3 regions of the Bacillus sp. FSL H8-0534 genome follow, and region 3 is predicted to be linked to each of the others. Evidence: a T-box and tRNA genes for the amino acid it is inferred to sense, from the RefSeq annotation. Region 3 holds a T-box; the other regions hold tRNA genes.
What was found. The T-box of region 3 lies ahead of serS (serine--tRNA ligase). A T-box ahead of a tRNA ligase gene usually reads a tRNA of that ligase, here a tRNA-Ser.
Positions count from the first base shown of each region.

Region 1: it encodes a tRNA-Ser, which carries the amino acid that the T-box ahead of serS (serine--tRNA ligase) is inferred to sense. The anticodon was not compared.
Region 2: it encodes a tRNA-Ser, which carries the amino acid that the T-box ahead of serS (serine--tRNA ligase) is inferred to sense. The anticodon was not compared.

Region 1 covers NZ_JBBOUC010000001.1:3,795,507-3,797,743, reverse strand. The annotation lists gene MHH71_RS19255 (RNA polymerase sigma-70 factor) at 1-739, opposite strand, end outside; gene MHH71_RS19250 (hypothetical protein) at 868-1,023, opposite strand; tRNA gene MHH71_RS19245 (tRNA-Glu) at 1,184-1,255, opposite strand; tRNA gene MHH71_RS19240 (tRNA-Ser) at 1,262-1,352, opposite strand; tRNA gene MHH71_RS19235 (tRNA-Asn) at 1,361-1,435, opposite strand; tRNA gene MHH71_RS19230 (tRNA-Ile) at 1,440-1,516, opposite strand; tRNA gene MHH71_RS19225 (tRNA-Gly) at 1,528-1,598, opposite strand; tRNA gene MHH71_RS19220 (tRNA-Lys) at 1,611-1,686, opposite strand; tRNA gene MHH71_RS19215 (tRNA-Thr) at 1,697-1,772, opposite strand; tRNA gene MHH71_RS19210 (tRNA-Phe) at 1,787-1,862, opposite strand; tRNA gene MHH71_RS19205 (tRNA-Asp) at 1,874-1,949, opposite strand; tRNA gene MHH71_RS19200 (tRNA-Met) at 1,952-2,028, opposite strand; tRNA gene MHH71_RS19195 (tRNA-Ser) at 2,054-2,146, opposite strand; tRNA gene MHH71_RS19190 (tRNA-Ile) at 2,164-2,237, opposite strand, start outside.
Region 2 covers NZ_JBBOUC010000001.1:2,871,236-2,873,472, forward strand. The annotation lists rRNA gene MHH71_RS14560 (16S ribosomal RNA) at 1-104, opposite strand, end outside; tRNA gene MHH71_RS14565 (tRNA-Gly) at 181-251, opposite strand; tRNA gene MHH71_RS14570 (tRNA-Pro) at 253-329, opposite strand; tRNA gene MHH71_RS14575 (tRNA-Arg) at 333-409, opposite strand; tRNA gene MHH71_RS14580 (tRNA-Leu) at 502-587, opposite strand; tRNA gene MHH71_RS14585 (tRNA-Leu) at 591-671, opposite strand; tRNA gene MHH71_RS14590 (tRNA-Lys) at 687-759, opposite strand; tRNA gene MHH71_RS14595 (tRNA-Gln) at 765-839, opposite strand; tRNA gene MHH71_RS14600 (tRNA-Asp) at 925-1,000, opposite strand; tRNA gene MHH71_RS14605 (tRNA-Met) at 1,003-1,079, opposite strand; tRNA gene MHH71_RS14610 (tRNA-Val) at 1,104-1,179, opposite strand; tRNA gene MHH71_RS14615 (tRNA-Glu) at 1,185-1,259, opposite strand; tRNA gene MHH71_RS14620 (tRNA-Ser) at 1,268-1,358, opposite strand; tRNA gene MHH71_RS14625 (tRNA-Asn) at 1,362-1,436, opposite strand; gene MHH71_RS14630 (SprT family protein) at 1,520-2,005, opposite strand.
Region 3 covers NZ_JBBOUC010000001.1:3,099,786-3,102,022, forward strand. The annotation lists gene serS (serine--tRNA ligase) at 1-886, opposite strand, end outside; T-box leader at 937-1,158, opposite strand; gene pdxT (pyridoxal 5'-phosphate synthase glutaminase subunit PdxT) at 1,213-1,803, opposite strand; gene pdxS (pyridoxal 5'-phosphate synthase lyase subunit PdxS) at 1,821-2,237, opposite strand, start outside.

The DNA.
Region 1 (2,237 bases), 700 kb from region 3:
ATTGACCATTTATGATAGTTGGGAGAAGCTCCAATTGGAAGAATCCTCGTGAAACAATAGACTCCAAAAATATCTGGATACGCTGTTTGCCCATAATCGGAAATATAGCAGCACGTACTTTACCGCCTCCGTCAGTGACAAGTGTTGCATCTACTGTCAGTAAATTAATAAATCCCTCAAAATTTCCTGTTTCTGAGCCTTTGATAAAGGTATGTATCATCTTTTCTGTATGATCCAATTGTTGCGGATGTACGGGTACTTCATGCCTTATCTTCTCTTTACAACGACTAAAAATCTTTCGGCAATTTGCCTCTGATTTGTTTAAAAGCTCCGCTATTTCACGATACTCGTACTTAAACACTTCTCTTAAAACAAATATAGCTCTTTCAACAGGTGTTAACTTCTCTAACAGTACAAGAAATGCATAGGATACTCTTTCGGTTTGCAGTAGTGTTTCCATTGGATTTAATTTCTCCGTATCTATCTCTGGCTCAGGAAGCCATTCTCCTGTATACATTTCTCTCTGTTTCCGCGCAGACTGTAGTACATTCAAACAATGGTTTGTTGTCACCTTAATTAAATATGCTTTCATATTTCTAATTTGTTCTTGCTCCATATGCTGACTTTTAATGAGTATATCCTGTGCAACATCCTCTGCATCACTAACAGAGCCAAGCAGGCGGTATGCAACAGAGTAAACTAAGGATTGATACGTTCGATACAAAGTTTCAAAATCCATACTATCACTCCATTCTATAGCGTGTTCCAATATAAAAATATATGATTTGTTATAATTCTTTCTGTTACAAAAGGAACGATTCTTCATTTTATACAAACTCTTATATATTGCTGACATGATAATATTGGTTAATTTTTATTCATTGGTATAGATAACAATGCTTTATAGATTGTATCTTGAACAATATTTTCCGCTTCCACTGCATTTACACCGATTTTAAGAAGATATCTATAAATATTCTTAGACGTTTGTATAATTATTTCTTCAACTTTTTCATATGCCATTGCTCTCTCCTTTCTATTAGTTAGACGCCTCAAAAAGAAAAAAGTATACAAAAATTATCAATTTTAATAAAAAAAGCAGACTTTGATAAGTCTGCTTTTTCTTGAAGAAAATATCATTATAAACAAAAAGAGATAGCACATTATGCTATCTCTTTAAGTATGACCCGTACGGGATTCGAACCCGTGTTACCGCCGTGAAAGGGCGGTGTCTTAACCACTTGACCAACGGGCCAGTTTCTGGCAGAGAAGAAGGGATTCGAACCCTCGCACCGCGTTAGCGATCTACTCCCTTAGCAGGGGAGCCCCTTGAGCCACTTGGGTACTTCTCTATATAATATGGCTCCGCAGGTAGGACTCGAACCTACGACCGATCGGTTAACAGCCGATAGCTCTACCACTGAGCTACTGCGGAATAATGGTGGGCCTAAATGGACTCGAACCATCGACCTCACGCTTATCAGGCGTGCGCTCTAACCAGCTGAGCTATAGGCCCCCAATGGAAAAAGCGGGTGAAGAGAATCGAACTCTCGACCAGAGCTTGGAAGGCTCTTGTTTTACCACTAAACTACACCCGCATGAAACTAAAATGGTGAGCCATGAAGGACTCGAACCTTCGACCCTCTGATTAAAAGTCAGATGCTCTACCAACTGAGCTAATGGCTCATTTTGAAAGTGGTGCCGGCTAGAGGACTTGAACCCCCAACCTACTGATTACAAGTCAGTTGCTCTACCAATTGAGCTAAGCCGGCTTGCTATTTCAAAATGGTGGCTCGGGACGGAATCGAACCGCCGACACGAGGATTTTCAGTCCTCTGCTCTACCGACTGAGCTACCGAGCCTTTATGTAAAATGGCGGTCCCGACCGGGGTCGAACCGGCGATCTCCTGCGTGACAGGCAGGCATGTTAACCACTACACCACGGGACCATTGGTTGCGGGGACAGGATTTGAACCTGCGACCTTCGGGTTATGAGCCCGACGAGCTACCAGACTGCTCCACCCCGCGACGATACAATATTCTTTTAAAAAAATGGAGGAGGTAGAGGGATTCGAACCCCCGCGCGACTCTCGCCGCCTGTCGGTTTTCAAGACCGATCCCTTCAGCCAGACTTGGGTATACCTCCAGGGAATTTACTTTAAATGGTGGACCTTGTAGGACTCGAACCTACGACCGGACGGTTATGAGCCGTCTGCTCTAACCAGCTGAGCTAAAGG
Region 2 (2,237 bases), 230 kb from region 3:
GCCGCTAACTTCATAAGAGCAAGCTCTTAATCCATTCGCTCGACTTGCATGTATTAGGCACGCCGCCAGCGTTCATCCTGAGCCAGGATCAAACTCTCCAATAAAGTTAGTTTGTCTAGCATCTAAAATAAAAATTGACGTTTCACGTTGTTTGTTTCGTTCAGTTTTCAAAGAACTAAAAGCGGGTGAAGAGAATCGAACTCTCGACCAGAGCTTGGAAGGCTCTTGTTTTACCACTAAACTACACCCGCGTGGTCGGGAAGACAGGATTTGAACCTGCGACCCCCTGGTCCCAAACCAGGTGCTCTACCAAGCTGAGCCACTTCCCGTTATGGCGCGCCCGAGAGGACTCGAACCCCTAACCTTTTGATCCGTAGTCAAACGCTCTATCCAATTGAGCTACGGGCGCTTATTCATGATGTTTTGTCGTTGTTGTATTTCAGCGACTCAATTATCTTATCACACTGCATTTTCAAATGCAAGCACTTTTTTATTTTTCTTTGGTGCGGCCGAGAGGACTTGAACCTCCACGGGGTTTCCCCCACTAGGCCCTCAACCTAGCGCGTCTGCCATTCCGCCACGACCGCATATGCGGGTGAAGGGAGTCGAACCCCCACGCCAAAGGCGCCAGATCCTAAGTCTGGTGCGTCTGCCAATTCCGCCACACCCGCGGAAATAAAAAAGAATGAGCCATGAAGGACTCGAACCTTCGACCCTCTGATTAAAAGTCAGATGCTCTACCAACTGAGCTAATGGCTCGTAAATGGCTGGGCTAGCTGGATTCGAACCAGCGCATGACGGAGTCAAAGTCCGTTGCCTTACCGCTTGGCTATAGCCCATCAAAAAATATAATGTTTTTTGAGACGAAAATCATCATATCACAATAACCAATAAAAAACAACTGCTCAAAGGCAGAAGTTAAAATGGCGGTCCCGACCGGGGTCGAACCGGCGATCTCCTGCGTGACAGGCAGGCATGTTAACCACTACACCACGGGACCATTGGTTGCGGGGACAGGATTTGAACCTGCGACCTTCGGGTTATGAGCCCGACGAGCTACCGAACTGCTCCACCCCGCGACGATACTATTCATATGTTATATATGGTGGAGGATGACGGGATCGAACCGCCGACCCCCTGCTTGTAAGGCAGGTGCTCTCCCAGCTGAGCTAATCCTCCAAAAGTGGTGACCCGTACGGGATTCGAACCCGTGTTACCGCCGTGAAAGGGCGGTGTCTTAACCACTTGACCAACGGGCCAATATGAATGGCAGAGAAGAAGGGATTCGAACCCTCGCACCGCGTTAGCGATCTACTCCCTTAGCAGGGGAGCCCCTTGAGCCACTTGGGTACTTCTCTGTATGGCTCCGCAGGTAGGACTCGAACCTACGACCGATCGGTTAACAGCCGATAGCTCTACCACTGAGCTACTGCGGAATAAGAAAGACAAGTTATATCTTATAAAAGTTCATACTATAAGTCAAGTCGTTTATACAAATTCTTGTACAAACGTGACATGTTTATAATATACTGGATTGATTTTTAACTGTCAAGGTGTTTTTTATCTCTTTCAATCTACCTTTACACTTCCCGCAAACATATCTTTTTGTATTTATTTGACGCCTTCTTCTATATTGAAGAAAACATCTCATACATTCATACATATGAGTTTTAATCACCTTCTCTTCTTCGCTCATTCTCTTACAGAATCTAGGCGCACCAACCTTCTTCATTAACTGACGAAAATCTCGATCTCGATGTTGGTACCCTTTCCCCATAATATGCAAATGATAATGACACAACTCATGCTTAATAACGCCAATCAGTTCTTCTTCTCCATACACTTCATAATAACGATAGTTTAATTCTATATTATGACTTCGCAATAAATACCTCCCACCAGTTGTACGTAGTCGTTTATTGAACATTGCTTTATGTAAAAAAGCCCTACCGAAATATTGCAACGATATTTCTTCTACAAGTCTTTGAACTTCTTTTTCATTCATTTTCATTCCCCCAAAAACTAAAAATAAACTTACACTTTTCCTCTTTCTTATACATATATTAAATAGTACATATACCCATCCTCATTCAAAAGTGCAATTTCTATGAACTACCCTCTTCCTCATCTATCCATAGAACTTCGCTAACCAAACTCTTATAAGCAGTTCCCGAAATTGAGCTTTTTACTTACTTCGAATCTTATCTCAATGTATAGGGGGGCTACTTGTTAGAGCC
Region 3 (2,237 bases):
AAGAATCTTCTGGTTTAACAAATTTCACAAGCTCAACTTTATTAAATTGATGCTGACGGATTAAACCACGTGTATCGCGTCCAGCTGATCCTGCTTCAGAACGGAAACAAGAGCTAAATGCTGCATAACGAATTGGTAATTGCTCTGAACTTAAGATTTCGTCACGGTGCATGTTTGTTACAGGAACCTCAGCTGTAGGAATTAAGAAATAATCTTCACTCTCAATACGGAACGCATCTTCTTCAAACTTTGGAAGTTGTCCCGTTCCTGTCATACTTGCACGGTTTACCATATACGGAGGTAAAACTTCTTCATATCCATGTTCATCAGTATGAAGATCCAGCATAAAGCTAATTAAAGCACGTTCCAATCTTGCACCTGCACCTTTATAGAATACAAAGCGGCTTCCCGTTACTTTAGCAGCACGCTCAAAATCTAAAATTCCTAAATCAGTTGCAAGATCCCAGTGAGGTTTTGGTTCAAAGTTAAATTCTTTTACTTCTCCCCAAGTACGCGCTACCACGTTATCATCTTCTGTTTCGCCAATTGGTGCAGACTCATGTGGGATATTTGGAATAGAAAGCATTAATCTCTCTAAATCTTCTTCAACTATACGAAGTTCGTTATCAAAATCCTTTACCTTTTCCCCTACTTCACGCATCTCTAAAATTAATGCCTCTGCATCTTTCTTTTCGCGCTTTAACACAGAGATTTGTTGAGACACTTCATTACGTTTACTTTTCAATTCCTCTGTTTGAACAAGTAGCTCTCTTCTTCTTGTATCTAATTCTTCAAAACGACCGAAATCAGTTAAATCTTCACCTCTATGCTGTAACTTTGCTTTTACTTCTTCAAAATTCGCACGTAAAAATTTAATATCAAGCATTATATATTCCTCCTTTTATTTTATAAAACACAAAAACTCCCGTCCCTGTAAAAAGGGACGGGAGTTAACCCGCGTTGCCACCCTAGTTGAAAGCAATATTGCTTTCCTCTCAAGTAGAAATAACGACTCTTCACCGGAAATGTTTACTAATCATAAAGATATTCCACATTTCATTCCAGGATGGATTCACAAACTGTTTCTATCGGTTTCCACCAGCCACCGACTCTCTATAAGAAACAACATTTGTTACTACTTCCTATCAACACGTTTATTTTATAAAATTGTTACCATCAATTTACTATAATCTTACACAAGTTGCAAGTTACTTATACAACTTTTTTCATTTTCTCCTCTTTCACCATCTGTACAAAATATGCTGTAACACGATGGTCATCCGTTAACTCCGGATGGAAAGAAGCTGCTAAAAATGGTCCTTGTCTTACTGCTACCATTCGGTCATTGTGCATAGAAAGAATTTCTACGTTATCCCCTACACTTACAACGTATGGCGCACGAATAAATACACCAATAAAGTCTTCTCCTACACCTTTTATCGAAAGGGAAGCTTCGAAGCTATCCTTTTGGCGTCCAAACGCATTACGTTCAACTGTAATATCCATAGCACCGATGTGGGATTCTTCATAACCAATAAGATTGTTTGCAAGTAAAATCATACCTGCACACGTACCGAACATTGGTTTACCAGATTTCGCAAATTCACGAAGTGCCCCCATAAAATCGTACTTATCAATAAGACGGCGCATTGTTGTACTTTCACCGCCTGGCAAAATAAGACCATCAATTTCTTCAAGTTGCTCCACACGCTTTACAATTACAGCATCTGCACCACTTGCTTCAACTGCCTTTACATGTTCGCGAACAGCTCCTTGAAGACCTAATACACCGACTTTAACCATTTGAAAATCTCCTTTAATTACCAACCGCGTTCTTGCATGCGTTGTTCTGGTAATAATGTTGAAATTTCGACACCTTTCATTGCAGTACCTAATCCTTTAGAAAGGCTTGCAATTAGCTCATAATCTTCGTAATGTGTCGTTGCTTCAACAATAGCACGTGCAAATTTTTCTGGGTTTTCTGATTTGAAAATACCAGATCCTACGAACACACCATCTGCACCAAGTTGCATCATTAATGCAGCATCTGCCGGCGTTGCTACACCACCTGCTGCAAAGTTTACAACTGGTAGGCGACCAAGACGTTTGATTTCAAGTAATACTTCATAAGGAGCTCCAGTATTTTTTGCATATGTCATTAATTCGTCTTCACGTAGGCTTACAACTTGATGGATTTCTGCGTTTACTTGACGCATATGACGTACTGCTTCTACAAT